4 regions of the Paenibacillus sp. NPDC056579 genome follow, and region 4 is predicted to be linked to each of the others. Evidence: riboswitches for the same ligand, from Rfam matches in the RefSeq annotation. Region 4 holds a riboswitch; each other region holds the start of a gene.
What was found. Region 4 has a riboswitch for ZMP and ZTP ahead of pabB (aminodeoxychorismate synthase component I). Riboswitches for the same ligand answer to the same signal wherever they lie in the genome.
Positions count from the first base shown of each region.

Region 1 (8,056 bases), on a different contig from region 4:
GCCGTGTCGAATCATGTTAAGTTTTCTCCTTTTCCGTTAATAATTTGAATATAGTTATATAAATTGAAAATCATTCTATTGATGGCCTTTAAAATGCTCGCCTATAATATTCATATAGTATAATATTCCAATTTCAGATTACAGGGTGACCGCCCGGAAATCAAGGAGATTCCGATGAAAATCACGTTTTTGGGAACCGCCGCAGCGGAGGGCATTCCGTTTCCGTTCTGCGATTGCGCCACCTGTCAGCAGGCAAGAAGAGAGAAGGGACGGAACATCCGGAGAAGGCAATCGCTGCTGATCAACGACGATTTGCTGATCGATATCGGTCCGGATTTGTACGCCGCTTGTGCGGACCTAGGTATTTCGTTGACAGGGCTGCGGCATTTGCTTGTTACGCACAGCCACAAGGACCATTTTTACGAGCTGAACCTGCAGCTGCGCCACAGGATGTTCCGCTTGTCGACCGATTTGCCGCCGTTGACGGTGGTGGCGGGCGCATCGGTGCTCAGCATGTGGGATCTGACCGGTGGCAAAGACCAGGCCGCCGAGCTCAATCGGATTCCCTTTGCAGCAGGACGGCAGCTGGAGCTTGCCCCATACCATGTCCGTTCGATTGAGGCTTCCCACATTCCCTCGATAGGAGACGCGATGAATTACATCATTGATGACGGCAAGGTCAAGCTGCTTTATGCCTCCGATACCGGCATGTACGGTGAGCAGGCTTGGCGGCAGCTGGCCGGGGTGAAGCTGGATGCAGTGGTGATGGAGGCGACGCTCGGGACTCGCCAGCAGGCCAAGACGCATTTGAGCTTCAGGGACTTTGGCTTGATGCTAGAACGGATGCGGGAGCTGGATATCATTACGGAAGAGACGAAGGTCATTGCCACTCACTTTTCTCATCAGTGCGTTGATCCGCATGAGGAAATCGAGGCTTATTTCCAGGGCACCGGGGTCGTCTGCGCTTACGACGGCTTGAGCCTGGAGCTGTAGAGGACGGATAACCTCCACAGCAGCGCAGGAAGGGAGGGGATAAAGGTTGCGAAGAACCAAGCTGCTGGCAACCGCATCCGCAGCGCTTCTGCTCACCGTCTGGCTGACATCGGGCTGCGGCAGCGTTCCGGCTACCACACCCGGCGGTACAGCATCAACACCTTCTGATCATGCGGAGGGACAGGATGCTTCCGGCCGGCTGGAGCCGATGATGACGCCGAAACGGTATGAAGGGCTGCTTACCGTGAGGTATTTGAACCTTAAGCACGAGAAGCCTGAAGGAGACTGTATCGTCATCCAGTCGCCGGACGGCAAAACAATGATTATCGACGCCGGCATCCCGGAGGTCGGCCCGCAGGTTGTAGACGCATTAACGAAGCTGGGGATTCAGAAGATTGACATTGCAGTCAATACCCATCCTCACACCGATCACATCGGAGGATTTGATAGCGTTTTCAAAAAGGTTCCCGTCGATCGGTTCTACATGGTTGACGCGAAGGCGTCGATATGGGCTTCCTATCGGAATGCAATGTCGCAAGTGCAGCTCAAGAACATCAAAACGGAATTTTTGCAAGAGGGTGATACCTTTGTGCTTGGTCCGCAGGTGCATGTTCAAATATTGAATCCGCGTAAGGGCGAGCTGCCGGGAGCAATCAAGACCTTTGAGCTGGATGAAGTGAACAACGCGTCCATGGTGCTCAAGCTGACTTACAAGGACACGAGCTTTCTGTTCACCGGAGACATCCACAGGGAGCGGGAGATGGAGCTGATCGAACGGTACGGCGATAAGCTGAAGGCGGATTTCATGGATGCCCCGCACCACGGCATTTCCACTTCCTCGTCGCAGTCCTGGCTGAGCGCGGTGTCGCCCCGTATAGCCGTCATCAGCTACGACCACTTTAACACCTTCAAACAGCTGCTGAATTATCAAAAAAACAACATCCAAACGTATGTAACGGGCTTTCATGGTCAAGTGCTGCTCACATCCGACGGAAAGAAGCTGAATGTCTTTACCGAAAAGGACTACCCGGATTTCAAGAAATGATCACGTTAGCATGGCCTTACCCCATTTTTTGAGCGAGGAGTTCATATCATGTATCCTATTCGAAAAGGAATGACCGTAAGTCTCTCGATCTTATTGACCGCAGCCCTTGCAGCAGGATGTTCATCAAGCCAAAGCACAGGGACAGAACCGACTGCAGAGACCAAGCCGCCGCAGCAGCAGGAAAAGTTCGAGCCCGTCACGCTGAAAATGTACCAGGCGCAAGCCTACTGGACGGAAGCCGATTTCAAGAAGCTGTTCCAGGAGCCGGTACAGAAGAAATACCCTCATATTACTTTGGAGTTTGTGCCGAATACATCTATTGAAAAGGCGCTCGCCGCCGGGGAAGATATTGATCTCATTTCCGTATGGAACGGGCTTATGCCTCAGTATGACGATATGGGCTTGTTCGAGGACATTACCCCTCTGGCCAAGAAAATGAATATGGATTTGGGACGATTCGATCAAGGTGCGCTCGACAGTGTCAAGGCGGCTACCAAGAGCGGGCTTCTGTACGGGCTCCCCAACTGGGTGCAAATTTACGTCACCTACTATAACAAGGACATCTTTGACCGGTTCGGCGTTCCTTATCCGAAGGACGGAATGACATGGGACGAAATCATTGAGCTGGCGAAAAAGGTGACGCGAGAAGACGGAGGAACCCAGTACCTTGGGCTCGATCCGGATTATTTGACCCGCATGCTGACACCTCTATCCTTGGGTATCGTAGACGGCCGGACCGATACGACCGATGTGAATAGCGAGCCGTATAAGCTCGTGTACGAAACCGGCAAGAAAATTTACGATATCCGGGGCAATACGCCGAAGGAAGGCATTATGAAAGGGAGCGTCACGGACCGGTTTGCGAAAGACAAAAACGTCGCGATGTTGACGACAATTAACTTGTTCGATAAATTGACGGCGGACCCGTCGCTCAATTGGGATGTCGCCCAGTATCCGAGCTACTCGAGCCGGCCGAATCTGTATGGAGCCTACGATATTAACGTGACGGCCATCAGCAAATCGAGCAAGCACAAGGATGACGCCATGCGCGCGATGGAGGTTATTTTCTCCGACGAAGTACAGCTAATGAGCTCGAGGGCCGGCAAGCTGCCTCTGATGAAGGACCCTAAGTTCAACGCCGAATTCCTGAAAGGAAACGAGGCTTTCAAGGACAAGAAGATCCAGAGTATTTTCAAAAGCAAACCGGCTCCCGCCTCGCCGCCATATTCCAATTTTTATACGAAATCGAGAGGCATTGTCGTAGACAAGTTCAAAGAATACGTCGAGGGCAAGAAAGACGTGAACACCGCCTTGCGCGAAGCGGAAGAGGCGATAACGCAATACATCAAGTCGGAGAAGCCTTGATTTACTAAGGCGGACTCATGCTATGAAAATAGACTATCATACGCATCACGAGCGCTGCGGACACGCAAAAGGCTCTCTAAGAGATATGATCGAGGCTGCCGTCGCTCTCGGTCTGGATCAGATCGGACTGGCGGACCACAGTCCGTTCTTCCACCGGGAAGAGGACCGGCCCGTACCGGATATGACGATGGCGAAGTCCGAATTTCCGCGCTATGTTGCGGAGATGGCCCAGCTTCGCGAGGAATATAAGGGACGCATCGACGTCCGTCTCGGGGTGGAGTCCGATTATATTCCGGGCTGGGCGGAGGCTTACGGGCGGATCTACGCGGATTATCCGCTCGATTATATCATCGGCTCCGTCCATTATGTAGACGGAATCCATGTGTTCAGCCGCAGAAGGTGGCAGCAGGGGAATACCGATCCGGAGGAGACGTATGCAGGATACCTCCGTCTCCTGCACGAGGCGGTCCGCAGCAGGCAATACGATATTATGGGTCATATCGACGCTGTCAAAGGAGTGTGCCCTCACCCGGTACGTGTCCTGTGGGAGGAGACTGTCGGCATCATTGCAGAGTCGGATGCAGCCGTCGAGATCAATACATCAGGGCTGCGCAAGCCTTGCCAAGCCTGGTTTCCGTCCTTGGAGCTGATCGAGCTGCTTATATGGCGGAACGTGCCTCTTACGTTCGGCTCGGACGCTCATGATCCGGAGCAGCTGGCGTACGACTGGGAGCATGTAGTTACGGCTTTGCGCGAGCTCGGGGTAAGGGAGCTTGCTGCGTTCCGGAGGCGCCGGCGAACGATGGTTCCTTTGCCTTCGAGGATGATATAGATCTGAGTAAAAGGCTGCCTGATGGCGCGGTTGTATTGTAGGGAATAGCGGATTCTCTGTCCGATAGACTGATATGCGTTACCAAGTCTATAGGCAGCCTGATATAAACCCGGCCGCTTAAGTGGAGTTCACGCCCCGTTTCGGCTATGATAGATACGAGACTGCTTGTTCGTCGGAGATACGTACACCGTCTCACCAGAGCTTTAGGCGAACGAATTCCATACACTAACGGAGGTCACTTAAGTGAGCAAACGCTATCGGATTACAAGAGAATTTCAACAAATTGAAGATTCCGCAAAACATATATCTTTGGAAGAATGCAAACAGTATTTCGCGTCCGAACCGGAATTTACCTACACATCCGTATTTACGGTGACGGGCTCCACCACCATGTCGATTGAGGGAGATTTCTTCATGTGGAGCTATGGCGATGCGAAGATTCCATTCCGTCATTATGAGGGAGACCTATACGTATCCGGCAGCAATGAAGCCGTAATCCCCAAGATGGTAGAGGTCGCGAGCGCTCTGGTCGCCGATATAGTAGAAGGATAACGTCTGCCTGCAGGCACCATCTGACAAAAAATCGTCTTCTGCCGCAAGGCAAAAGACGATTTTTTTTTGCTGCAGCCCCTAAGTGCTGCCTATTAGAAGGCACAAGCTCACTCTTATCTCAGGAAATACCACCAGTAAGCCATTTCCAAAGTTTCTCCCATCCCGCTTGGCACATACCCGTAATACATAGCGTCCGCCTCGCCGGAGGTTCCGAGTCCAGAGACTCCCAGTGCCACTACTGCTGTTACTGCCAATGCCATCGCTGCAAAACGAAATTTTTTCATTGTGTTCTCCACCTTTTCTTAGAAAATGTATTCCTTTGCTACCTCCATATCTTACCAATCCGGTTATCCTATGTTGTAGAGGAGGGCGCTCCTTCTTTTCCGTGAATTTTCGTCAGGAATAGTCGGGAAGAGAAAGGGAAATGCCAGGAATGCAATAAGGACTATTGAATGCTCAGCTGTTTTGACATACAATAAAGTAAATATTTGGTATGTGTTACTGGCGTAAACGTGGATCACCACGAGGGAGCACATGTTCATATCGCCGTACGCCTGGGCAAAGTATTTGGTTTGCGATCTCATGATCGTAATCAAATGCTTTTTTATTTTCCATTCATGAAGGGACAGGTGATATTGAAATGAAGATGGCTTACATTTTGTTCGACAAGATGACGGCGCTCGATTTGGTCGGTTTTTATGAAGCGGTAACTTGGCTCGGCATTTTAAAGGCACAAGAAAATGTGTCCTGGCATTTCTGTTCCAACAAAGAGCAAATCACGGATGATCGCGGGTTGACGATACAAATCAAGCATGTGTGCCCGGATTTATCCGACTATGATCTGATCTTTATACCTGGGGGCATGTCCACAAGGCAGCTCAGATTCGATACCGAATTCATTTCATGGATTCAGACGGCACGAGATGCGGAATACAAAGTGTTTGTATGCACGGGAGCTTTAATTTTGGGGGCGGCAGGCTTTTTGACCGGGAAACGAGCGACAACGAATCCATCCGCATACGACCTGCTGGAGCCCTACTGCTCTGAAGTGGTTCAGGAGCGCTTCGTACGGGATGGCAATGTGTTTACAGGCGGAGGCGTATCGGCTTCCATCGATCTCGGTCTCTATTTCGTAGAATCGCTTACCAATGAGAATGTAGTTCGTCAAGTTCAAGAAGCGATGCATTATCCCTACTATTCTCCGTTCACAAACAAACAAGGCAGCTGATGTGCCAATGTACTGGATATACAAGGACTAATTACGATTCGAGCAAAAACGGGGCGCACTCCAGCAGGGGGCGTCTTTTCTTGTACTATGCACCTGTTGTACCCCATTCGATTTCCAGTAAAAGTGAATATTAGACACATAAGAAGTAAACATTTTTCATAGCTAATTCCTAATGTTTACCAATATAATGAAGTCGGAACGGGAGCTTAGAGGCAAAAATGAGAAAAAAATCGCGACGGCATACTATCGGCCCATTAATGCAGCTATTTTATGAAAGCGCTCTAATTAAAAGTTGTTGCCCTTATAGCATCCGATTAGCTGCGATATCCGGACCTGATTCGGGAGGAGGCTCTTCACAGCGAAATGAAAAACGGCGATAAAGCCGGGGCTAAAGACAGATTCATACATTTTGTTCCCTCGGCTTTTTCATAAATCTATTACGAAAGAGAGATGGTATTAGTGTTAAAAAAGCATCGAACGGTGGTGGCAGCGATGATTGTGGCCTTTCAATTCTCGCAATTAAACGGACTTAGCTCCTATGCTTTGGCTGAGATGGGAGCAGTAACCGACTCGGGTGGCGCAGCATCCTCTGCAACTATCGGATCTCAGAACATTGCCGCAGCTGCTGCTGTCCAGCACCCGTATTTCCCGCCAAGCGCGACCGAGCTGCAAACGGCTATAGCCAACGCCGATAAGCTGCTTGCCCAGTATACGGACGAGCAGTGGCTTAGGCTGGTGCCGCAGCAATCCCCGCGCACCGTCTTGAACGATCCCTTCGACGGCAGCGACGGATGGGTATGGAGCCCGGCGAATCCGGACCAGATCCAGACGAAGAAAGGGCTGGTCTTTCCGAACAACAGCCAATACCCCTATCAGTATGAATCCGTGAAGGTAATGAGCGGGAAAACCGTCAGCGTTCCTTATGTGTTGTACAACGGCAAAAAGTATCTGATTCAGGCGCGCATCGACTACGAGAAAACCCAATTCATGTCCGACAATTTACCGGTGTTGGCAAACGCTTACTTGGCAACCGGGGACGAGAAATATGCCCGGAGAGCGGCGATAGCATTGGATGCGTGGGCGACGGCCGTTCCGGATTTTTACATGACCAAAAAGAATGGGGCTTCGTTCATCAGCGCGGACGATGTAGACGACTATTACAATACGGATATTCAAAGGGTCAGCGACCATAACGGTATTGCTCACGAAATGCATACCGGGGAAATCTACGCCTTTGACCGAATATTTAATAGCGCTGCATTGCAAGAGCTGTCTCAGAGCAAAGGCTACGATGTCCGGGAGCATATTACGAACGACTTCTTCCTCAATGTAGTCAATTGGCTGACGACTTATCAGTCTATGAAAGTTCATACTTCCACCAATCTGTCGGGCGCTGTTGAAGCAATCTCCAGAGTAGCCACGGTGCTTCACCGTCCGGAGCTGCTCGAGTGGCTGGGCAAATATATGGATATTACGGTAGGAGACAACTTCAAGCGGGACGGTATGTTTCCTGAATCGTTCTCTTATCATGCGGGCTATGCCAATTCCAACTATACGATTTCCCAGCTGATCAAAACGTATTTCCAAATTCATTCGCCGGAAACGGAAGCAGAGCAGAAGCTGAAGGAGAAGATCGACAGGCAGTCGGCTTTCCTCGCCAGTGCCAAGGAAGCGCAGAAGAAGGTAGCGTTCCCTGACGGGGATCTGCCTCCGTTCGACGATACGACCAAGGGCGGAGCTTCGAAACGTAACAGTACAACGTCCCAGCTGCTGCCGGCTTACGGCCATTTGATGCTAGGGGATGGTGACGGTCGTTTGCAGACGCAGTACAATCTCCATTTCAACGATTATGCGAACCATGTTCATCCGAATGTGCTCTCCTCCACGTTATTCGGCTTCGGGAAGGAGCTGCTCGGAGGCATCCGCTATTCCCGGAATGCGGCGCGCGATTTCACAAGTGAAACGCTTGCGACCAACAACGTGGTGGTGAATAAGAAAAATCAATTCCGCAGCACCAAGCAAGGCGCCGGAAACCCGGGCC
Region 1 covers NZ_JBHTVD010000007.1:65,905-73,960, forward strand. Annotated here, with positions in the region: gene ACFQ88_RS25230 (AraC family transcriptional regulator) at 1-15, opposite strand, end outside; gene ACFQ88_RS25235 (MBL fold metallo-hydrolase) at 175-993, shown strand; gene ACFQ88_RS25240 (ComEC/Rec2 family competence protein) at 1,040-2,038, shown strand; gene ACFQ88_RS25245 (ABC transporter substrate-binding protein) at 2,087-3,403, shown strand; gene ACFQ88_RS25250 (histidinol-phosphatase) at 3,426-4,235, shown strand; gene ACFQ88_RS25255 (hypothetical protein) at 4,479-4,787, shown strand; gene ACFQ88_RS25260 (hypothetical protein) at 4,901-5,071, opposite strand; ZMP/ZTP riboswitch at 5,275-5,354, shown strand; gene ACFQ88_RS25265 (DJ-1/PfpI family protein) at 5,428-6,015, shown strand; gene ACFQ88_RS25270 (discoidin domain-containing protein) at 6,475-8,056, shown strand, end outside.
Region 1: another riboswitch for ZMP and ZTP. It lies ahead of ACFQ88_RS25265 (DJ-1/PfpI family protein); the one in region 4 lies ahead of pabB (aminodeoxychorismate synthase component I).

Region 2 (8,056 bases), on a different contig from region 4:
CCTGATCCGGCTCTACGCCGATCAAGCGGACGGACGGCTCATCAATATAATGGGCGAAGGAGCCGATCGCGTTGCTGCCGCCCCCTGCGCATGCAAGGACAGCGGTAGGCAAGCGGCCTTCCTTCTCCATGATTTGCCGCTTCGATTCCTCACTGATAACCGATTGGAAATGCTTGACCATCGTCGGGAACGGATGCGGTCCTACTGCCGAGCCCAGCAAATAAAACGTGTTCTTGTAGTTTTGCACCAAATCGCCGAGCGCCTCGTCCACGGCGTCCTTCAGCCTGCCTTGGCCTTTATCGACGGCAACGACCTTCGCACCGAGCAGCTCCATCCGGAACACGTTCAAAGCCTGACGGCGCGTATCCTCCGCTCCCATATAGATGGTGCAGTCCATGTCGAACATCGCGCACACGGTGGCCGTCGCCACGCCATGCTGACCCGCTCCGGTCTCCGCAATGATCCGCTTTGCTCCCATTCGCTTGGCAAGCAGAATTTGCCCCAGCACGTTGTTGATTTTGTGCGAGCCGGTATGGTTCAAGTCTTCGCGCTTCAAATAAATTTTGGCTCCGCCAAGCTTCGCCGTCAGATGCCGGGCATAGGTCAAAGGATTTTCCCTGCCGACATACTCTCTCAAATAATATTGAAACTCCTCGATAAACTCGGGATCGTTCTTATACTTCTCAAATTGCTGTGCCAAATAATCCATAGCTTCCTGAAGATCGGGAGGAATAAAGCTGCCTCCGAATTGGCCGAAATAACCTGGGGTTTGAACCGTTTCCATATCTTCTACCATCCTCCTCAAGCTTCTGCAACATATATGGTATTTATTGTACTAAATGGCATTCGGTTTGTACAAGCACGGTTTTTGCGGTTATTTCTTCCCTGCGGCAGCGGCAGCGGCTTCCGCCTCTTCAATCTTCTTGTTCGCCTTCTCTGCCGCTTCTCTAAGTGCGGTATTGATGTCTTTCGTGCCAAGGTTGACGTTCTTGAGGGTCGTATTCAACTCTCCGCTAGCCGTAGCGTTGTATTTATCGACTCCGCCGGAAGGGGCGTACTTATCCGGCTGCAATGCTTTGACGTTCTTCCCTTTGTACATCGGGTTGTCTTGTCCGAACGCCTGCCGGATCTCCTTTTTATTCAGAACGGTCAAGAACTTCCCTTCCTTGGACTTTTGCATCTGATATTCGTCCGTTGTCAAATAGCTGATCGCCTCAAACGCATCGTCCTTATAATCGCTCATGGACGTTACGAAGAAGTAGGTCGGATACGCTTGCGGTCCGACGCCCGGCATCTCTTTATAGAACGGGAACGAGGCGAGATCCCAGTTCATGTCCCCGAGCTCCTTCTCAGAATGGAGCGCGGTCGACGCGAGGAACATTCCGATGTTCCGGTCCTTGAAGAACCGGTTCCGCTCGTTCGGCTCCGACATCTGGTTAGCCTGCAGGTTGTATCCCGGGATTTTATAAAACCGCGTCAAGTTATCGGAGAACGTCTTCCACTTCTCGTTCGTGTCAAAGGTAGCCTTCCTCGTCGTCGGATCGATCATAGGCATGGAAAATTGGTTCATGACCGCCAAATGGCCGTAGGAAGAGGCAAAGCCGTAGTATTGGGTGCCGCTGTCCATGCGGGTGAGCTGCTTGCTCAATTCGTATAGATCATCCCAAGTCATGCCGTCCTTCGGATAGGCGACCCCGAATTTATCGAAAATATCTTTGTTGTAATAAATCGTAGACGGGGGAACGAGCACAGGAATCCCGTAGATCGCATTGCCTCCGGCCTGCTTCTTCGCAGCGTCCACCATCGTAGGCTCGAGTCGGCTGAGATCATAATTAAACTTTTTGATCTGCGGGGTGATATCGTATTGAAGCTGGTTCTCGATGAGTTGGGCGGCTACCGTTCCGATCGACGTATAAAGGATATCAATTTTTTGGCCCGCGGTCAGCAGATCCTGGATTTTACCGCCAGCGATATATTTGAAGGTGATGTGAGGATATTTTTGCTTCATCGGATCACCGAACGTCTTCATGAAATCCTCTTCGCTCCAGTCTTGAGGAAACGGATGGTACACAACGAGCTCAATCGGGTCTCTTTTGGCTTGAGGCTGCGGGCTGTCTGTTCCCGTTGTAGCTCCTCCTCCGCCGCAAGCGGATAATAAGGCCATGCAGATAGCTGGTACGATCCAAAATGCTTGTTTACTCATCATTGACCACCCCTTATAAAAATTAAAACAAAAAATAAAGCGCTTTCACAACTACATATTATATGCTATTTTTCCTTATTTAGGAATATACAAAATTCAATTACAGTTGCATGAAGTTCAGCAATGCAAAAAAGAGCCGGCGCCCTTAAGCGTCGACTCTCTTGTGTTATTCTTAGTAAGCCAATCCAGGATACAGCGGGAATTGAGCGGTCAAATCTTTCACCATGCCGCGCACTTTGTCATGAACAGCGGCGTCGGATGGGTTTTTCAAGGTCAAAGCGATAATTTTGGCGATCGTTCTCATCGCTTCCTCGTTCATGCCGCGGGAAGTTGCAGCCGGTGTACCGATCCGGATTCCGCTTGTTACCATAGGCTTCGCCGGGTCGAAAGGAATCGCGTTTTTGTTACAAGTCACGCCTACTTCGTCGAGCAAATGCTCGGCGTCTTTACCGCTGATGCTCAAGCTGCGCAGGTCGATCAGCATCAGATGGTTATCCGTACCGCCGGAAACAAGATCAATGCCTTCGGCAATCAGAGCTTCGGACAACGCTTTGGCATTGTTAATCACGTTTTGCGCATACGTTTTGAATTCAGGCTGCAAAGCTTCACCGAACGATACCGCTTTGGCCGCGATAGTATGCATCAGAGGACCGCCTTGCGTTCCAGGAAATACGGCTTTATCGATAGCTGCAGCCCAAGCTTTGCGGCACAGGATCATACCGCCGCGAGGTCCGCGAAGCGTTTTGTGAGTCGTTGTTGTTACGAAATGAGCGTAAGGAACCGGATTCGGGTGCAAGCCTGCAGCAACCAGACCGGCGATGTGAGCCATGTCCACCATGAACAATGCGCCTACATCATTAGCGATTTGAGCCAAAGCTTCGAAATCGATAATGCGCGGATATGCACTTGCACCGGCAACAATCAAACGAGGCTTATGCTTGAAAGCCACTTTGCGCACATCATCATAATCGATGCGGGAATCGGATTCGCTTACTCCGTAAGCAACGAAGTTGTACAAAAGACCGGATGCGTTAACAGGGCTTCCGTGAGTCAAGTGGCCGCCATGAGCCAGGTTCATACCCAATACGGTATCTCCAGGCTGAAGTGCCGCCAAGTAAACCGCCATGTTCGCTTGAGCGCCGGAATGAGGCTGAACGTTCGCATGCTCCGCACCGAACAGCTCTTTTGCGCGATCGCGTGCAATATCTTCAACGATATCGACGTACTCGCATCCGCCGTAATAACGGCGGCCCGGGTAACCTTCCGCATATTTGTTGGTAAGAACCGTACCCATAGCTTGCATAACCGCTTCACTTACAAAGTTCTCCGAAGCTATCAGCTCGATTTTATCGCGTTGACGGCCGATTTCGAGATTCATCGCCTCAACGATTTTAGGGTCTTGCTTGCGTAATTGTTCCATGTCTAATGTCCTCCTTAAAGTTCGGCTTATAGGGATGTATCATTCCAATTAAGACTAATCAATTTAGCTGCAGGTTTCCGTGCCGTTAGCCGGAACTTCTTGGGCAGTATAAACCGCCCGCGCTCCGCCGATGAGCTTTGGTCGGGTAAACGCCATTTGGACGGACGCCTGTCCGATCTGGCGAATGGTCGGTCTAACCGGAACGGCTACCCGCTTCAGATGCATGCCGATCAGCGTGCCCCCGATATCGATTCCCGCATGAGCTTCCACCGTTTCGACAACACACGCTTGCTCCAGCTTCTTAAAAGCATAGGACGCCATGGCTCCGCCCGCTTTGGGTACCGGAACGACCGATACTTGCTCCAGACGATATTCCTTCATTGCCTCCCGCTCCAGCACAAGCGCCCGGTTCAAATGCTCGCAGCATTGAAACACAGGGTAAAATCCGACCTCGGCCCGTACCGCCTGGATGGCGTCGAACAAATGCCCGGCGACCTCTTCCGTTCCGGAAGTGCCGATGTGCCGGCCGATCACTTCGCTCGTGCTGGTACCGAATACGATCAGCTGTCCCCGCTCGATGTTACCCGCACGGATAAGCTCGCGCAGCACCTGCTCCAGCGCAGGACGTATCGAAGCGATATCCCACGCGCCGTTATCTGCATGACTCAAGTCTCCAGAGCTTGCTGCTGCAGTAGAAACGTCCGAATTGTTCACTTGAATCGCCTCTTTCATCAAGCTTCCGTTACGGATGAATTGCGTACTTGTCTTCAAGCGCCTTGACTTTATTAATGCGGTTTTGGTGACGTTCTCCTTGGGAGAATTCGGTTTCGAGCCAAATTTTGACGATTTCCTGCGCTACCCCCGGCCCAATGACACGCTCGCCCATGGACAGCACATTCGTATCGTTATGCTCGCGGGTTGCTTTCGCCGAGAATAGGTCGTGAACCAACGCACAGCGAATGCCCGGTACTTTGTTGGCCGCAATCGTCATCCCGATCCCTGTTCCACAGATCAGAATCCCTTTGTCGGCTTGACCGGATACAACCTGGTCGCATACGGCAATCGCATAGTCGGGGTAATCGACCGAATCCGTACAGTTGCACCCGACGTCGGCTACCCGATGCCCTAACGATTCGATAAATCCGATCAATTCATCCTTCAGACGTACTCCTGCATGATCTGCTCCAATTGCAATGTTCAATGTCTTTCGCCTCCTGACTGTAGTTAGCTTCATTATAACCGAAAGATGGCAAAAAAACGAAAAAAGAGCAATCGAGTGCTGCGGACAGCACATCGACGCTCTTTGCCCAGGCGACCGGCCGTATGTCCCGATGCTCCACTGTGGTTAAGCCCACTCGTCGCCAGTTACATCGGGTCTTGTAATGTATCTTTATCATAGCGGAAATAAAGGCAGGTGTAAAGCCTAATTGGCTTGTGACTTTAGCTTTGCAACCAGCTTCAGCAATGCCGCTTCGATTTCCTCCGCACACTCTCGGTACAAGGACAAAGAACCTCCGAACGGATCGGCGATATCGTAATCGGGAAGCTTGCGCTCCAGCGTCAATATTCTCGCCCGTTCCTCGTCCGTCACTTGCTGGGACAGCGCCCGTTTTACCTGCAAATCGGCGATAAGACTCTCCATTTCCGCAATCAGGTCGGCGGCGTTCGGATCGTCGTCCACATATTCTTTCAGCGTATAGATTTTATCGATAAACTCCGGGTAACGTCCGATGGCGTGCTGTTTGTGGCCCGACGTCATGGTCAGGACGATATCGGCCCATTCAATCAACGATCTTGACAAAGTGCTGGAGCTCATGCTGCAATCCGAACCGGTCTCCTTCAATATCGCAGCGGCATGACGCGATACGGGAGCTCCATCCATCGCCGACACTCCGGCTGACCGCACCTCGATATGCGGTAATTGATGTTCCGCCAGCAGCCGCCGCATTAATCCTTCGGCCATTGGACTGCGGCAGGTATTGCCAGTACAAACGAATAAGATTCGATTCATAGGGATCCCTGCCTTTTCTTGTATAAGGATAGGCTGCATAGAGCCTTACCTCTCTATTGTACCTCAAAATCGCAAAAATAGGGACTATCCGGTTAACCAGCCCGAGCCAAAGATCGGTAGCTTGACTGGCGGCGAGGCTGGCTGCTAGAACAAGAAATGAACTCCGAACGCCAACAAAATAACACCGCCCATCGCTTCTCCGTATTCTCCCACCCATTTGCCCATCTTGCTGCCCAGCATCAGACCGATTATGGACATGAGCCCTCCGACGGAGCCGAACATCAGCACGGTCAATACGACATCACCGGCAAACATCCCGAGCGACACTCCCACGGAAAAAGAGTCTATGCTTACGCTAAGAGCGAATAAAACGATGCCCCATAACGTCCGGTGGTCGATGGATCTCACTTCATCCCCTTTTAGGGAGCTGTACACCATATGGATACCGAGCAGCAAAAGCAGGGCTCCGCCGGCTTTGGTAGCGACCCCGCCCAACAAGGAGCTCACGTAGCCGCCCATAAACATCCCCATTAACGGCATCAACATGTGGAAAAGAGCAATGACGAAGCTGAGCTTCAATATGTCTAGCTTCCGGATTCCCTTCATGCCGATCCCGATGCCCAGCGACAGCGCGTCCAATCCCAGGGCAATAGCCATGATCAATATCGCGATAAATTGCCCCACCATTAGCGGAGATGTCCAATCCATCCACCCTCTACCCCCTGTCCGTTCCTAATCAACATATGCGGACGAGTTGGGAAACATGACTTGTCTGGGAATTTGGTGGGACAAAGGTGGAGCCGCGAACGGTAAAATGACGGTAAAAGCTGACCAGCTTACGATGCGAGTTTGCTAAAGCAAACCTTTAGCTATTTCCCCCCGTTTCTCACTGACATTTTCGGCAGTTCGCTGCGGGATTATACCTGTACCAGCGCCTAGACTTGGGTTATCGCCAAGCGGAAAAAAGCCGGTCTCCATTAAGGGAGCACCGGCTAGACTTCAATTTGCTAATGCGCGCGAATCTCAGGATGACTTTCGAGCTGCGCGGAGGTTAGTCAAACGCCATAGAATTCCGCGTAGATAAGGAATGCTCTAGGCTTCTATGACACGATCCGCGCTGCGTGGAGATCGGTCAAGCCCCATAGAATTCCACGTAGATAAGGAGTGCTCTAGGCTTCTATGACACGGTCGCCGGCCGCCTTGCGCAGCCGGTTCATGATAGCGGCCCCGATGCCCTCCTCGGGGCAAGTCTCGGCCAGGATGAAGCTGATCCCCGCTTCATCAAATTCGCGCAGCGCAGCGTACAGCCCCTGCGCCACCGATTCCAGGTCGCCCAGGCTGCCGCAGGCGACGACTCGATCCGCGCGCAGAGCGTCGGCGTGCTCACGGAACGTGAGGGCACCGGTACGCTCCCCGCGCGCACGGGCTGCATCGAGCTCGCGTTGGATGCGAGCGAGCACCCGTTCAGGCGCATCGCCCTGAACGAGCGTCATGACGCCGCGCGGCGCGTAATGCGTGTACTTCATCCCCGGCGAGCGCGGGGCCGCCGCGGGTTCAGCGTGCGCGGACGATTCGCGCACCTCCACACCCGGCAGCGCTTCGCGAAGCTGCGCTGCGGTAATGCCGCCCGGCCGCAGGATATGGAGCACGCCGCGGCCACTAGCTTCCTCCGGGCCGGCAGCGGCGTACTCCACCACCGTCGATTCCAGGCCGACGCCGGTCGGCCCCCCGTCGACGATGGCGTCGATGCGGCCCGTGAGATCCTCCAACACATGCTCGGCGTGTGTTGGGCTCGGCCGGCCCGAGCGGTTCGCGCTCGGCGCAGCTACGGGACAGCCTGCAGCGGCTATAAGCTGCAGCGCAACGGGATGGTCGGGCATGCGCAGCCCGACCGTAGACAGCCCCGCGGTGACAAGCGGGGACAGGACGCCGGGACGAGCCGGCAGCACGACCGTCAGCGGTCCCGGCCAGAAGGCGTCCAGCAGACGCGAAACGGCCTCATCCGGCGGAAGCGTCAGTTCCTCCAGTTGAGACCGGTTGGCGATATGTACGATCAAGGGATTATCCGACGGCCTCCCCTTGGCCGTAAATATTTGCTGCACCGCTTCCGTCTGTCTGGCATCCGCTCCCAATCCGTACACCGTTTCTGTCGGAAAGGCGACCACGCCGCCCTGCTGCAGCACAACCGCCGCCTCCGCGACGATGGCCGGATCCGGATTCCCGGCTGTTACCTTCCAGTATGTCGTCATCGTCATTCCATCCTTATCGCGATAAGTTTCCCTCTGTATCTTTTGAATACCGGGCTCTCGCTTTACCTAGCGAGCCAGCATGCTATTAATCTTTGTGGCCGATGTGGCTTCGGCTACTTTCCCCTGCTCAATTAAGCAAACATGGAGCCGATTTTTTTCAGTAAGTCCCACAA
Region 2 covers NZ_JBHTVD010000016.1:137,002-145,057, forward strand. Annotated here, with positions in the region: gene trpB (tryptophan synthase subunit beta) at 1-784, opposite strand, end outside; gene ACFQ88_RS36375 (ABC transporter substrate-binding protein) at 875-2,203, opposite strand; gene glyA (serine hydroxymethyltransferase) at 2,376-3,623, opposite strand; gene ACFQ88_RS36385 (TIGR01440 family protein) at 3,687-4,394, opposite strand; gene rpiB (ribose 5-phosphate isomerase B) at 4,366-4,824, opposite strand; ZMP/ZTP riboswitch at 4,922-5,002, opposite strand; gene ACFQ88_RS36395 (low molecular weight protein arginine phosphatase) at 5,047-5,634, opposite strand; gene ACFQ88_RS36400 (manganese efflux pump MntP) at 5,779-6,342, opposite strand; gene ACFQ88_RS36405 (L-threonylcarbamoyladenylate synthase) at 6,804-7,889, opposite strand; gene spoIIR (stage II sporulation protein R) at 8,015-8,056, opposite strand, start outside.
Region 2: another riboswitch for ZMP and ZTP. It lies ahead of rpiB (ribose 5-phosphate isomerase B); the one in region 4 lies ahead of pabB (aminodeoxychorismate synthase component I).

Region 3 (8,056 bases), on a different contig from region 4:
GGCATTGCCGTAAACTACGATACGCTGCTGGAGCGCTTACAAGAGATCGCTTTTCTGAACTCCGGTCTCCAGGTGACGATTAAGGACGAGCGGACGGACAAGCAGGAGGTATTCCTCTACGAAGGCGGCGCAAGCCAATTCGTCCGGTTTTTGAACGAGGAGAAGACGGTACTGCATGACGTAATCCATTACACGGCGGAGAAGGACGAGATCGAAGTCGAAGTGGCGCTGCAGTACAACGACGGCTATACCGAAACGATCGTTTCGTTCGTCAACTCGATTCCGACCCGCGGCGGCGGAACGCATGAGACCGGATTTAAGACCGCCTATACGCGGGTAATGAACGATTATGCCCGGAAAACCGGGATTTTGAAGGAAAAGGACAAAAATTTGGACGGCCAGGATTTGCGGGAAGGCATGATGGCCGTCATTAACATCAAAATGGGTGAAGTCGAATTCGTCGGCCAGACGAAGGACCAGCTCGGCAGCGCTTCGGCGCGCAGTGTCGTCGATTCGGTCGTATCGGATAAAATGGCCGTGTTCCTGGAGGAAAACCCGCAGGTCGCCCAAATGATAATGAAGAAGGCGGTCCAATCCGCCAAAGCGAGAGAAGCGGCACGCAAAGCCCGCGAAGAAGTGCGGAGCGGGAAGAAGGGCAGGAGCGAGAGCTCAAACCTGGGCGGCAAGCTGACTCCGGCTCAATCCAAGGATTACTCGCGAAACGAGTTGTTTATCGTTGAGGGAGATTCCGCAGGCGGCTCGGCCAAGCAGGGGCGCGATTCGAAGCACCAGGCTATTTTGCCTTTGAAAGGGAAGCCGATGAATCCCGAGAAGGCGAAGCTGATCGATATTATGAAGAACGACGAGTACAAGGCGATCATTTCCGCCATCGGTGCGGGAGTCGGTCCCGAATTTGACGCGTCCGAAAGCAATTACGCGAAGATTATCATTATGACGGACGCCGATACGGACGGCGCGCATATCCAAGTGCTGCTGCTGACCTTCTTTTACCGCTATATGAAGCCGCTGATCGACTCGGGCAAAGTATATATCGCCCAGCCGCCGCTCTATAAGGTAACGAAGAAAGCCGGCAAAAACAGCTCGATCCGGTATGCCTGGACGGATGAGCAGCTTCAAGCGCTTAACAAGGAGCTGGGTAAGAACGTCGAGCTGCAGCGTTATAAAGGCTTGGGTGAGATGAACCCGGACCAGCTGTGGGAGACGACGATGGATCCGGCTACCCGAACGCTGCTGCAGGTACAGATTGAGGACGCGGCCAAAGCCGAACGGCGTGTATCTACGCTGATGGGGGACAAGGTTGACCCGCGGAAGCGCTGGATTATCGAGAATGTCGACTTCACCGAGTTCGAGGAGTAGATGAAACGTGACGATATTGGAAAGCTTTTTACCTGCATTTCTAGAAGAAGTGGTTGGCGACCGGTTCGGTCGCTACTCCAAATATATTATTCAAGACCGCGCGATTCCCGATGTGCGGGATGGCTTGAAGCCGGTACAGCGGCGTATATTGTACGCCATGTACGATGCCGGCAATACGCCCGATAAGCCATACCGGAAATCGGCCAAAACCGTCGGCGACGTGATGGGTAACTATCACCCGCACGGCGACTCTTCGATTTATGAGGGCATGGTCCGGATGGCGCAGCCGTGGAAGATGGGGCATGTGCTGATCGACGGTCACGGCAACTGGGGCTCGCAGGACGACGATCCTGCAGCCGCGATGCGCTACACCGAAGCCCGCTTATCGGAAATCGCGATGGAGCTGCTGCGCGATATTGAGAAGCGCACCGTGCAGTTTAAAGATAATTTCGATAACACGACGAAGGAGCCGGTAGTGCTGCCTTCCCGTTATCCGAACCTGCTTGTGAACGGAGTAAGCGGGATTTCATCCGGCTTCGCGACGGAAATTCCGACGCATAACCTGCGAGAAGTCATCGACGGCTGTATTGCCTTGATGGAACGGCCCGAGATGGAGCTCGACGAGCTGATGCAGATTATCAAGGGGCCGGACTTCCCTACGGGCGGCATCATTATGGGCTCGGACGGTATTCGGGAAGCGTTCCGTACCGGCAAAGGCCGCATTTATATCCGTGCCCGTACGGAGATTGAGACGGTGCGCGGCGGCGCTCAGCAAATCGTCATTACCGAGATTCCGTATCAGGTTGTCAAAGCGCGGCTTGTTACCGCGATGGAGAACATCCGTCTCGAGAAGAAGATCGAGGGCATTGCCGTTGTCCGTGACGAAAGCGGACGCAACGGGCTTCGAATCGTTGTAGAGCTTAAGAAGGATGCCGACGCCCAAGGCATATTGGCTTATTTGTTCAAGAAGACGGACCTTCAAGTCACCTATAACTTCAACATGGTGGCTATCGTCAACAAGACGCCTCGGCAGCTTGGCGTCAAAGAAATTCTTCAAGCCTATATAGCGCATCAGAAAGAAGTGGTGACCTACCGCTCCCAGTATGAGCTGGACAAGGCGGAGGATCGGGCTCACGTGTTGGAGGGCTTGGCCAAAGCGCTTAACATATTGGACGAAGTCATCGCGGCGATCAAAGCGTCCAAAAATCGCCAGGATGCGCAAAACAACTTGGTTGCACAGTTCGGCTTTACCGAGCGTCAAGCGGACGCCATTCTTACGCTGCAGCTGTACCGGCTGACCAATCTTGAGATTCATTCCATCGAGAAGGAATTGAAGGATGTGCAGAAGACGATCACTTACCTGCGCGGTATTTTGAGCAGCGAGAAGAAGCTGATGGGTGTTATCAAAGATGAAATGTCCGGCATTCGCAGTAAGTACGGAGTGGACCGCCGTTCGGATATTCAGGACGAAGTGGAAGAGCTGAAGGTAAATCTCGAGGTCATGATAACGGCGGAGGACGTCTTCGTCACCTTGTCCAATGAAGGGTACATTAAGCGGACAAGCAAGCTCTCGTTCACCCGTTCGGGCGGCGAGCTGGAGAAGACCGGCCTCAAGGAGGGCGACTACGTCCGATATCTGCTGGAGGTCAATACGCTCGACAACCTGCTGATCTTTACGCAGAAAGGCCAGTACTATCTGCTTCCGGTACATCAGGCTCCCGAGTACAAGTGGAAAGAGAACGGAACGGCGATCGTCAATGTCATTCCGATTCCGAAGGATGACCGTATTGTGAACGTCATTCCGCTTCGCGACTTTGACGATCCGGGCAAATCGCTTGTTTTCGTCAGCAAGCGCGGACAGGTGAAGCGTACTGAGCTGAAGGAATATATGACGAATCGTTCGAACGGTATCGTCGCTTGTAAAGTAGGGGAGAATGACGCGATCATCGATGTGCGCGTGAGTACGAACGACCAGGATATTTTGCTGGTGACGAAGCAGGGGATGGCGATCCGGTTCAGGGAAGATGAGGTTAATCCAATGGGACGAGCAGCCGGCGGCGTTCGCGGCATTCAGCTGAAGGACGACGATGAGGTTGTCAGTGCCGAATGGATTCAAGGTGAGGAAGGAGAGCTTCTCGTCATTTCCGACCTTGGCTATGCTAAGCGCTCTCTCATACTGGATTATCCGGTTCAAGGCCGGGGAGGTAAAGGAATTTTCACGTTCGAGTTCCGGGAAGGCAAACGGGTAAGACCGAACGGCGACGTCCTTATCAAGGCGTATACCGTCAAGGAGGAGCTGCTGCTTACGGCCGTTCTGCAGAGCGGAGAGAGAATGTCCTTCTCGTCCGAAGCTACACCGATCGAGCAGCGCAAATCTACAGGCAGACAAGTCATTTCAGTGCCTAAGACCGATTTGATCGTCGACCTGCTGAAGGTGGATTAATCGTAGCTGTTGTAGTTAGGCTCCATTTTTTCTATTAATTGGATGAACATTTCAAGGACGGCCCACACTGGCATGGAATCATCAAGCCTCTCCAGCCATTGTGGGTCGTTTATTATGCCCTTCTGCAGCGCTTTCTCTCCGATCATCTGCTTCCACGCTTCCATTACCGCATCGCTCCTTCGCATGAATTGACAAGCTCCGCCGATCCTCATGTGCCCATAATGCAATATATGTTGAATGAGGTCTAATGTGCCTGTTTTTTATCGATTAATGTCTTAAAATATTTATAGCGTTAACCTTTAAACCTTGGGCTGTCAGTGGTATAATATTAGTAACAGCACAGATGGTGACGGTACTACCGATCTTGGAGCAAGTGCGGACGAAGGCAATAAAAGTAGATGCAGGAGTGATGAATTGTGGTTACTCACGAATTTGCTAAGCTATGGTGGAAGCTATCCAAAGATTTGCGCAATCATATGGAGACGGAGCTCGCGCCAACGTTGACGGAAGGACAATTGACCGTATTGGAGCTGCTATCGGGACACGAGCGAATGAAGCCTTCCGATTTCATTGAGTTTTTGGCTACGACGCCGGCCGCCATTACAACGTTGCTCGACCGGATGGAGAAGGCGGAGCTGATCACGCGGGAGCGCGATGAGAAGGACCGTCGTATCGTCTGGGTGCAGGTAACGGACAAAGGGAAGACCGAATGCCAGCGCGGAAAAGAGATTCGGGATCATTTCCTGCAAAATTATTTAAGCCGGATTTCCTCCCACAATCAGCAGGTACTGGTATATTTATTGGGGAAAGTTGCGAACGCCTAGTTGATCTTGATTGAAAATAGCGTTATGATATACGTACATAAGCTATGTGTAACTGGCGGAACATGGGTAACCATGAGGGAGCACATAGAAACATTAGCCGTACGCCTGGGCAAAGGTAAGGGATCGTATCCCTTGCCTTTTTGCGTTTTTACATTACTCAAGCCGAGAGGATGGATGGTTATGGAAACTAATAGCATGATTTTGGATGGCGCGAGTGTAGCAAGCGAAATCAAAGAGGAGCTGAAGGAGCGAATCGCCCGGTTGACGGACAAGGGGATAACTCCGTGCTTGGCTACGGTGCTGGTAGGCGATGATCCTGCCTCTGAAACGTACGTCCGAATGAAAGGCAACGCCTGCAGACGGCTTGGCATGGAATCCAAACGGATTCAGATGAGCGGGGAAACAACCACCGAGCAGCTGCTCGCAGTAATAAGGGAGCTCAATGCAGATCCGACCGTGCACGGCATATTGCTTCAGCATCCCGTACCGCATCACATTGACGAGCGGGCGGCTTTTGAGGCTATTGCTATCGAGAAGGATGTGGACGGGGTCACAACGCTGGGCTTCGCCCAGACCGCTTTCGGTTTCGGTCTGTATCCATCGTGTACGCCAGCGGCAATACTGGCTATCTTGGATGCGTATCAGCTGCCGTTGGAAGGAAAGCATGCCGTCGTCATCGGAAGAAGCCCTATTCTAGGCAAGCCCGTATCTCTTATGCTGCTTAACCGGAACGCGACGGTGACGATATGCCATTCCAAAACGAACGGCTTGGCTGATATCGTCAAGCAGGCGGACATCGTTGTGGCTGCCGTCGGCAAGCCGAAATTCGTTCAGGGCGATTGGATCAAACCGGGCGCGGTCGTCATGGATGCCGGGTATAATCCGGGTAACGTCGGGGATGTCGACTATGACGCTTGTCTTGGCAGGGCGAGCGCCATAACACCGGTCCCTGCAGGAGTCGGTCCTGTGACGATTGCCACGCTGCTCAAACATACAGTGGATGCGGCAGAGAGAGCAAGCGCGTGTGCCGTATAACTCCTTGCCAAGCAACACTCAAGCCTTCGTGCGGTCGTTCGGATCCGGGCAAAGGCTTGGGTGTTTTTTCTGTTGTGGGAGATACGTCATGAACTGAATCTTGTTCGGCTGCCGCTATCGCTGGGCGGTTCGGTCGGCTCGATGGCCATTCGGCTCCCAAAGAAGCTCAGCTCCCGGGCACACCATGAACCAGGCTGCGTAACCGTTCAATCTCCCTATCTTTTTCGGTTATGGATTGGAGAAGCCGTTCCACTTTAGATTCCGCTTCCACCGCGCGTTCCACGGCCTCTAGCCAGGCTGCCTGCGCTTTCAGGGGATATTCGCTGCCGGGGTTCCATTTGACTCTTAAACACAACAAATCCTCTATCAAGTTTCTCTTATCATTAGCCATCGCTTGTTCCTCCTAAGCTTGGGAAGTCTTCTGACGAATCGTCGGATTATTATATCATTACCCTATCCGCCGCAGTTTGAGTCGTATTCAACTTCTCATGCACCAAGTGTTGGAAATGCGCTATAATAGACAAGTCGTCAAACGGACGCAAGGGTGCGGACACTATTGAACAGAGGGAATCGGGATGTGAACGATACATGTTACTGGAAATTCGGAAGCTGGAGAAAAAGATTCGCCAACAGGAGGAGCAGCGCCTATTATTTGCCGATGTTAACGCTCAAATCATGGAGCCTTCCATCGTAGCTCTGTTAGGCTTGTCCGGACAAGGGAAAAGCACGCTGCTGCGAATTATCGGCATGCTGGATGCAGCCGACGAGGGGACGGTATGGTTCAAGGAGAGGAGCCAGCAGCAGTGGACGCCCCAGGAGTGGAGGAAGCAGGTTTGCTATGTGGCCCAGCACGCCGTCATGCTCCCCGGCAGCGTAGAGGATAATTTGCGGGCGGTAAGCCAGCTTCATCGGCAGCCATTCGAGGAAGCCTTGGCTCACAAGCTGCTCCAAGACGTAGGACTTGGCAGCATGAATTGGGGCAAGCGTGCATCCGACCTGTCCGGAGGAGAGAAGCAGCGCGTGGCGCTCGTTCGCTCACTGCTTCTCAGGCCGGAGCTGCTGCTGCTGGACGAGATCACGGCATCCCTGGATTTGCACAGCAAGCAGGCTGTAGAACAGACGCTGCTTGCGTGGCATCGGAACGAAGGGACCGCTATGATTTGGGTGACTCACGATCTGGAGCAAGCGCGTCACACCAGTGACCGGGTATGGTTTATGGCTGAGCATACGCTGATGGAGAACAGCGAAACGAGTATTTTCTTCAACCAGCCGGTGACGGAGGCGGCCAGGCAGTTCATTCCGCGGGACGATGAATAACCGTCGGGGTACGGAACAGGAAGGAAGAGAGCGGCATGTCCAATACGGCACTAATATTGACTCTGCTATTTATTGCGATTACTATCCTTATATCCATGTGGCAAAAGCTTGGCCTCAGCAAGGAGATTGCGATAGGCACGGTACGTTCCGCCGTTCAGCTGCTGTTGATAGGCTATGTTTTGCAATTTGTGTTTAACGCGCGAAATCCTGTTTTTCTTCTTCTTATTTTATGCTCCATGATTGCCGTAGCCTCATGGAATGCAGGGAGCAGAGGGAAGGGGCTTCAGGGCATCCGCTGGAGAATCGCCATCGCCATTACGATCACCGAAGCGTCGACTATGGCACTGCTGCTTGGGCTGCGGATCATCGAAACGACGCCTCAATATATTATCCCAATGAGCGGGATTACCATAGGGAGCGCCATGATCGTTTCCGGGCTGTTCATTAACCAAATGATACGGGAGGTGGACGCCTCCAAAGGAGAGATCGAGGCGCTGCTGTCGCTTGGAGCGACGACGCGTCAAGCGATTCATGAGCCATTGAAGCGCTCGGTCAAAGCGAGCATGATTCCTACCATCGATGGAATGAAGACGGTAGGACTCGTACAGCTGCCCGGCATGATGACCGGGATGATCGTGGCGGGCGCGAACCCGGTTGAAGCGGTCCGATACCAGATCCTCATTATGTTTGCGCTGGTGTCGTCGGCTGCGCTGACAAGCATTGTGCTGAGCTTGATCAGCTATCGGCTGTGGTTTACGGAGGGTGACAGGCTGAAGCCGATGAGCTCGTGAATAATTTGGAGCCTTTTGCCGCTATTCGTCGAAATGGATTGTCGAATTGAAAAAGCCTAACGAAGCCGAAAAGGCTGTCGTTAGGCTTTTTTTCCGCTATGGGGCTGCGGAGCATAGTTTTCTCATTGCAGCTGCATTCGTTCGGCCCACAGAAACCACGGGTAAGCTTTAGGCGGCTTGGAGCTGAAGCGAAGCGTTTCTTTCGTCGTAGGATGCTCGAAGCTGAGCTCCGTTGACCAAAGGGCGATCTGCTGTCCCGGCTTGGTCAA
Region 3 covers NZ_JBHTVD010000001.1:164,912-172,967, forward strand. Annotated here, with positions in the region: gene parE (DNA topoisomerase IV subunit B) at 1-1,377, shown strand, start outside; gene gyrA (DNA gyrase subunit A) at 1,385-3,820, shown strand; gene ACFQ88_RS00885 (hypothetical protein) at 3,817-3,984, opposite strand; gene ACFQ88_RS00890 (MarR family winged helix-turn-helix transcriptional regulator) at 4,237-4,644, shown strand; ZMP/ZTP riboswitch at 4,683-4,762, shown strand; gene ACFQ88_RS00895 (bifunctional 5,10-methylenetetrahydrofolate dehydrogenase/5,10-methenyltetrahydrofolate cyclohydrolase) at 4,825-5,679, shown strand; gene ACFQ88_RS00900 (hypothetical protein) at 5,846-6,070, opposite strand; gene ACFQ88_RS00905 (ABC transporter ATP-binding protein) at 6,268-6,996, shown strand; gene ACFQ88_RS00910 (ABC transporter permease) at 7,032-7,787, shown strand; gene ACFQ88_RS00915 (RluA family pseudouridine synthase) at 7,910-8,056, opposite strand, start outside.
Region 3: another riboswitch for ZMP and ZTP. It lies ahead of ACFQ88_RS00895 (bifunctional 5,10-methylenetetrahydrofolate dehydrogenase/5,10-methenyltetrahydrofolate cyclohydrolase); the one in region 4 lies ahead of pabB (aminodeoxychorismate synthase component I).

Region 4 (8,056 bases):
CGTTAATCTAACGATCTGACCTACTCAACAGGTAGAATGGGATGCTGTTTTTCCTTCAGTTCAAGATAAAAATGAGACAAGCTCGCTTGCATATAAGGAATAATCCATAAGAGCCCGATCCCGAGCGTTACGATCGACAAGAGCAGCCAACCGATAAATGAGAGGTACAGGCAAAACAGCTTCCATTTGTAGCCGTCCATCATTTGTCGGCTTCTTGTGATGGCTTCATTCACCGTTAACTGAGGATCATCAATCAATACTAAGGGAGCCAGCGCGTAGGAAAAGCTTTTTATGATGCCTGGAATAAGGAGCAGCAAGGTCCATAAGAACAAGTAGATTCCCATCAAAAGATAAAACAGTATCGTCTTTACATATCGGCCATTAGAGAAATATTCAAAGATCATGCCGAGAGAAACCTCTTGTCCTCGGGCTGCCCTCAAGTATAAAGCATAGACTCCCATCGTAACCGCGTTCACTATCAGTAAACTGTATAGCAGTGAGAGGATTGTACCCAGACCAGCAGAATCCTTGGGATCGATACGCTCAAACACATTCGGAATCACCGCGGAGAGGATCAGAATGACGATGGTGTAGCCTACAAAGTTCATCCAGCGGCCTTGCAGGGTTTGGCGTGCTTTCTCACGCAATGCAGATAAAACCAAAAATAACACCTTCTTTCCTTTTTTTCACTAGTAAGAATTGTAAATTCAGTGGCCATCCTTGTCAATCCAATACAACATTAAACTTCTTTAATTATTGATTAATAAATTAGTATGTGCGAGTCCCGAAAATATAGGATCAAAAAGGTTCCACATAATAGGCATTATATTAGGTTTATTGTTAGGTTATTCTTCCGTTTCTTCAATGAAAAAGCAGACGGCCTCAGCCGTCTGCTCGTTCAGCTATTGCCTCGCATAAACACTGCTACAGCCGTTCCAGGTTAGCTTCATATTTTATTTCCCCATTCCGTTCGTCCCACTTGCTCATGACGTATTGTTTAATTTGCTCTGCAACTTGTGCTGGCGGGGTTGATGTAGTATCCATTGTGGGCATAGGCGGGTTGTACGCCGTTGCTGCATTATGGATTAGCCATTGAGCAAATTCTTCATGCTGCTTAAGCATCTCATCCGTCCACGTGGCGTGATCTGCCCGATTGCGCAAACGGGTATTTCTTGTTTCATCATCGCAATGTAAATTAATAAAACACACTTCACTGAATGAACTGTAGGTATCGCATTTTTCAGCGGCCCAAGGCATCAGCGTACCGCAAATGATCGTTCCTCTCCCCGATTTGGCGACAGCATTAGCAAAATGAAACAGTAAATTAAATCTATCCTGGTATTCTAGTTTGGAAGCCGTAGTTCCAAAATTATCGTTATCCGTGCTGAATACATCAAACTCCGGCAAAATGCTGCGCAATTCATGCATAACCGTAGTTTTTCCAACACCGCTTGCTCCGGTTACTATGAACAAAGGCATTTTCTTCATCGTATCCCTCCCTATAATTGGCAGCCGTATAAATACATACTAAATCCTGATTGAGCTTACAGGAAGGGAAAGTTTGGTTTAATATGTTCAATGCCTATAAATAAAGCCGCCCACGAGCCCCGTTAGAACCATAAGAAGAATGGGGTTCATCTTCCATGTTCTCAATACAAACAAAGAGCCTGCAAAGATAGCCACTGCAATCCAGTCCACTTTGACAGGCACGCTTAGTTCCGTTGTCCCAAAAAAGGTTAACAGCAAAATGGTTGCAGCAGCGGAAATAATAAGGCCCACTGAAGCCGATCTCAAGCCGTTCAAAGCTTCACGTACATAGACAGATGTATTGAATGTTTGGAAAAAGCGATACAGCATAATAGAGATGCCGACACCTGAAATCACGCAGCCGAAGGTTGCGGTTATTGCCCCGGGTATCCCCGCAATCTGTAAGCCTACAAACGTGGAGGTGTTCACCGCTAACGGACCAGGCGTCATTTGCGAAATGGTAATGATATCGGTAAAAACCCGCTGCGATACCCACGCGTATCTATCCACTACCAGCTCCTGGATGAACGGAATGATTGCATACCCTCCCCCGATACTGAACAACCCAATCTGAAAAAAGACCATGAACAGTTTCAGCAGTTCCTCCATTAGATCTGCCGCCTTGCTCTTAACCACACTCTCGCGATGCATACAAAGCAGCACAATGAGAGGATAATGGCCACATGGATTTCAAACATAAAGCTTGCCAAAAAAGCCGCCGGAATCATCATAGTTAGAAGTAAAGAACGTTCCTTGATGACCCTACTGCATATATCGACGACAAAATCTACGATGAGGGCTGCTACGCTTGCCTGCATCCCCCTCAAAACGGCAGAGATTAACGGATTCGCCGCAAAAGCAGCATAGAACGTGGAGATGCACGCCAGGATGACGAACGATGGAAAGATCGCAGCAATACAACTAACAGTCGCCCCCGTCCTCCCCGCTACCCGATACCCTGAGAGCGTTGACAGATTAATTGCGATTGCTCCAGGCGAAGACTGTGCAATTGAAGCCATATCGACGAGCTCATCTTCGCTGAATAGTTTTTTCCTTGATACAAAATACTTCCGAATCATCGGAACAACGACATATCCGCCGCCAAATGTAAATGTGCTGATAAACAAATTGATACCAATAAGCCAGAAATATTGCTTGGTTCTTTGGCTTATCATCAGATCACCTCCCTGTTTGCTTATCATTATGGAGGTTGATACACTATTAGTAAAATGATATTATTTTGCAATAATGATTAGTTTTATTCATGAAAGGAGCAGCATCCATGATGACGCTTCGGCATTTTGAAATATTTCGTGCAGTAGCTGAAACGGGGAATTTTACCAGGGCTGCGGAAAGATTATATATCACTCAATCCGCAGTTTCCCATGCAATACGAGAACTGGAAGAAAAGGCAGGGACAGCATTATTTGACCGACTTTCCAAAAGCGTTCAGCTTACAAAAAGCGGCCGTTTATTGCTCGAGGAAATTGTACCGATTTTATCCTCGTGCGAAGCTTTAGATGCACGTATCCACTGTTTGGAGCAGCGCGCCCCCCTGCACATTGTTTCCAGTATAACCATTGCTGCGTTCTGGTTACCTGCAATATTGAATGCCTTTCAACAAGATTGGCCCGGTATCCCGGTCAATGTGGATGTGGTCAGTACAGCAAATGCCATTGAAATATTACGGAACGGTAAAGCGGATATCGCTTTGGTTGAAGGCGCGGCTCCCCAAGGACCTTTTATCTGCACCCCATTTGCCCACTATCCGTTATACATCGTGTGCGCTCCGGACTATCCCCTCGCTCGTAGGGAGCTGACACTACAAGAGTTTTGCTCTGAAAAGCTATTACTGCGAGAGAAAGGGAGCGCGATCCGCGATACTTTGGACAGCGTGCTTTATTTGTCCGGACATACCGCACAGCCCGCATGGACAAGCGTAAATTCCCTTGTCTTAATAGAGGCTGCCAAGGCTGGATTCGGCATCACGATTTTGCCGGATGTGCTTGTACATGAGCCGCTATCGCAAGGGAAATTAATATCATTGTCTGTTCAAGACCTCTCTCTGAAGAATGAATTGATTGCGGTACGCCATCGGGATAAATACATGACAACACCTATGAAGACCCTGCTCAATCACATAGAATCTACGATGCTACCTGGTCTTTAACATTTTTGAGCCGATCCGTATGATGAGGCTAAAGAGAGAGGCCTAGGATTGGGTAAACGGATGATCCTTAATCCATTCCGACACGATCAGATATACATTGTCTTTCATTAATGGGCTAAATGCGGGATCATTCATCATTTCATCCTGCTTTGGAATGGTGTCTAACAGCATGACTCCAATTGTTTCATATCCCCTCGGCAGCTCCCTTAGAACGCTCACCTTTGAGATATAGATATTTTTCACAAATGCAAGCTCGGAGTGTTCAAATATTAAATATTGTCCAATTCTTTCAATCGATTCGAGCTCTCCGCCCGCCTCCTCATACATCTCTCTGGCAACGGCTTGTGTAACTGATTCCCCCTCATCCCTCATGCCGCCAGGCAATTCCCAGCCTCGGCTGCGATGTCTGACAAGCACCAGCTTCCCTTCAAAGAAGGCGAAAATCAGTACGCAATTAACTTCGTCGATAAGGCATTGCTTCGTTAGGATTATATTCTGATTAGGTAAAGCACCGGGAAACTCATAATTCACTTTGACCACCAGCTTACTTATTATTAAAGACACCCGCTACTTATGCTTGTGCTTGTCGCCTAATCCGGCATTCCGGTAGGTCAACACTTTGGATTTCGTTCGCATCTCCTCATACTCGTCGTCAGCGGTTGAATCCCAGATCACTCCCCCGCCTACTCCATACACAGCCAGTTGTGCAAGTGAATCAATAAGGACTGTGCGGATGGCTACGTTGAATGTGATGCCTTCCCCCGGTACGGCAAGCCCAATAGAGCCGCAGTAGATATGACGGGGCTCCTTTTCCAAGGATGAGATGAGCTTCATAGTGGAAATTTTGGGTGCTCCGGTTATTGAACCGCACGGGAACATAGCTTGGAATACATCGAACAGGGTAACCCCGGGCTGCGTATTCGCTTCAACGGTCGATGTCATTTGATATAGAGTGGGATATTCCTCGATTTCAAATAGTCTGGGAACCTTAACCGTGCCTGTTTGGGCAATCCGATTCAAATCGTTCCGAAGCAGATCCACGATCATCACATTTTCTGCGCGGTTTTTCTCCGATTCGAACAAGGTTTGTTTGCTGCCCGTTATAGGAAGGGTGCCTTTCATCGGCTTCGTACGAATGAGATCTCCGTTCCAGTGAAAGAAAAGCTCCGGGGAAACAGAGAGAATCCGATGGCGCCCCATATTTATGTATGCGGAATAATTCGTTCGGGCATCCCGCAAATCTTCGTAGTAGGCTAAGTCATCACCAGTAAACGATGCCTTCAACCGCGTGGAATAGTTGACTTGGTATGTTTCTCCTCTGGCAATCGCCGCATGTATGCTTTCAATGTTGTCGCTATACTCTGCACGATTTGTACCTGCTATCCATTCCGAAACAGAGTACTCCCCTCTCTCCCCTGTGTCGACCTCTTCTACTGGTTTCTCATAGACACCGAACCATACTAATGGAAACTCTTCATCAGGCTCACAAACGCTGAAATGGCTATCGAAAGCGGGGGCGCATTCATAGGAGACATAACCTGCTACATAATACTGATCCTGGATAGCCTCCTGTACCTTTTCGAAAATCTCATCCACGTTTTCCAGTTTATGAGTTTGCCAAATCTGCAAGGGCTTCTCAAATGTTAATCTTTTCTGATTAAAATCCATGATGACGGTTGGTTTATGTTTCATATGCTCCACTTCTTTCTTCTCTGGTATTGCCGGTGCCCATCCGAGCAGCCCCCGTAATAAAATAAAAAGTATTCGATCCTTAATTAGATCAAATACTTTGCCCAGGCGTACGGCGATATATGAATATGTGTTCCCTTGTGGTTCACCACATTTACGCCAGTCACACATATCGAATACTTGATTTAGGTATTGCTTTCACTTTCCAATGCTTATTATAAGAAATATATCACAGTTTTCCTGGTATAGGGTAACTTCCTTAAACTATATCTGGTTATATTCTTACCCTATATTAACATAAGGAACCCTTGCCGCGGCTGCTTCTCCACATTATGTGACAAACGCTCCGCCTTGGTTCATCGCCGGCCACTTTTCCGTACCAATAAATTGGTGTTGCGAACAACAGTATATCACAATCAAGCACGCGGTCAATAACAGCATTTCCGTATTGCAATTTATAACCTAATCTGATGCAGCAGCTCTTCGAGCCTGCTAATAATTTGCGGATCAAACACTTCTGTATCCGTCGGTTCCCTGCGGTTTTCGCCGGTTAGCTGGCTTTTTCTATAATGGTACGGGGTCATCTTATATTTGATTTTAAACGTTCGATTGAACGATTTGACATTAGGAAACCCGACGGCAAGCGCTACATCCATCATGCTGGCCGATTTGTCCGACATTAACAGCTCCACGGCTTTTTGGATACGAATTTGGTTCAAGCATTCGGAGAACGTAATACCCACCTTGCGTTTGAAAAAATGACTTAAATAATAAACGTTCAGAAACTCCTCTTTGGCGAAATCCCTCAGGGAAATCGACTGTTTATAGCTTTCGTTCATGTACCTCAAAATCCGGTTCAGCCTTAGAAAGTCGGATTCCGACAACGCTTCGGCATTTTCATCTCGTTGGGTGTAGGGAAGCTCTCGCAGCAGCCGGCTGATCAATAGATGGATGTACGCCATCACTTCATTATGATAGCCTGACTTCTGATAGAAAAGCTCTAGAACTATTTGAATGGTAAGCCGTTTTATGTCGGTAAGGACAGGATTCGGTTCTCCATTATCATACAAGAAGGCAGGATCAAAATAAAGCTCGGTAAAATCATAGCCAAACGGCTTGCAAAAGGATAAATCGATCTGAACAATCAAAGCCGAAGTATTGACCCCTGCGTATTCCGAAGCGTGGATCTCATTGCAGTTCATAATGAGCATTTCGTTCTTGGATACATGGTACCGATGCTTCGTTGTTTTAATATGAATAGACCCTTCCAGAACCAGGAAGATTTCCAGTTCCTTGTGCCAATGGTAGCTGTAGCTTGATTTGCGATGTGTGACTAGGCGAATGGGCAAGCTTTGCTGAAGCGGTATGACTTTATAAGTATATTCCATGATTCTCCCCTCCCTAATCCCCCAAAACAGGCTTCTAAAAAAGATCACACCCCCGGCAAAAGCAGCAAAAAGCAGCCGCTACCGGTTGATGCCGATATGCGGCCGCTCCCTTCATTACCATGGCCAGTCATTGCCTTTCCAATCCCGCATCGCCAGATGATCTTCTTCCACATCCCCAGTTACATTGGAGATCCGTGGATTCAAGAAGTAGGACAAGGCTGAGGCAGCTACATCGTCCGGTTCCAGCTCAGCATTCATATTTTTCTGACCCGACATGTATGTCTTCATCCATCCCGGGTGAAACAGCCGGAACGTGTAGCCCTGCGGTCTGAGTGAATTGAACAACAGCTTGACTCCCATGTTCAGGGCGGCTTTGGACATGCAATAGCCATACCATGCCTCTCGCTGACTTCGGCTAATGCTGCCCGCCTCGGACGAAACGATACACAGCCTCTTATGCTTGCCTGCTTCCATTAGCGGGAGAAATGTGTTGGTTACTCTTAGCATGCCGATTGCATTGACATTATACATGCGCAGCATGTCATCATAGTCCTGGCTCTCCATAATGGTCCGGTTATTCAAGCGGCTGGAAACGCCTGCATTATGAATGATCATATCCAGGTGGGCGCTGTGAAGCTTCACTGTCTCCAGCGCTTGCTTAACGGAATCATCCGAAGCAATATCTAACTTTACGATGTTGATGGTGTCCCCATACAGCGATTTTAGCTCGGTAAGCTCCGGCCAATCGGAGAGATAGCTTCCAGCCCATACGAGCCAGCCCCGCTCAGCCAGCTGCTTGGCAATAGACAGTCCCAGCCCGCGGTCGGCACCGGTCACTAGTGCGGTTTGCATAGCAATGGTCTCCTTTGTCGTCAGGATGATATTTTCTCGGGGGGATCCTGTAACAGTCAATCCCCGCTGTTCATCGCTTCTCCATTAATAGACTTCTGCACTTCCTTATCTGTGGGGTGTGAGAGCTAACGAATTGCATTGCAGATACCCCGTCAGAACAGAAATGGAGTTTTGCCCTTCGGATTATCCTCTATGTTCATGCCCGGCACACCAGCCAATGCCATATTGTAAAATCATCCGATAAAAAGGATTCTCCCACACAGAGGGAAAATGACCTGGTGTAGCTACGCAAACTCTCCCTTTGCCCTGGCGCCGAATCCATCCTGCCGGCTGCCGGCCATGTAACGATTCAGAGGTCATAAACACCTCCGCGAGGCTGTCGTCCAGCTCGACAAAATAATGCTCGTCCTCGATGACGGCCGTAGGCCCT
Region 4 covers NZ_JBHTVD010000004.1:400,617-408,672, reverse strand. Annotated here, with positions in the region: gene ACFQ88_RS18725 (DUF975 family protein) at 21-662, opposite strand; gene ACFQ88_RS18720 (P-loop nucleotide/nucleoside kinase family protein) at 925-1,488, opposite strand; gene ACFQ88_RS18715 (chromate transporter) at 1,576-2,136, opposite strand; gene ACFQ88_RS18710 (chromate transporter) at 2,136-2,702, opposite strand; gene ACFQ88_RS18705 (LysR family transcriptional regulator) at 2,810-3,697, shown strand; gene ACFQ88_RS18700 (NUDIX domain-containing protein) at 3,740-4,228, opposite strand; gene pabB (aminodeoxychorismate synthase component I) at 4,265-5,389, opposite strand; ZMP/ZTP riboswitch at 5,482-5,563, opposite strand; gene ACFQ88_RS18690 (helix-turn-helix domain-containing protein) at 5,842-6,774, opposite strand; gene ACFQ88_RS18685 (SDR family oxidoreductase) at 6,889-7,626, opposite strand; gene ACFQ88_RS18680 (ThuA domain-containing protein) at 7,810-8,056, opposite strand, start outside.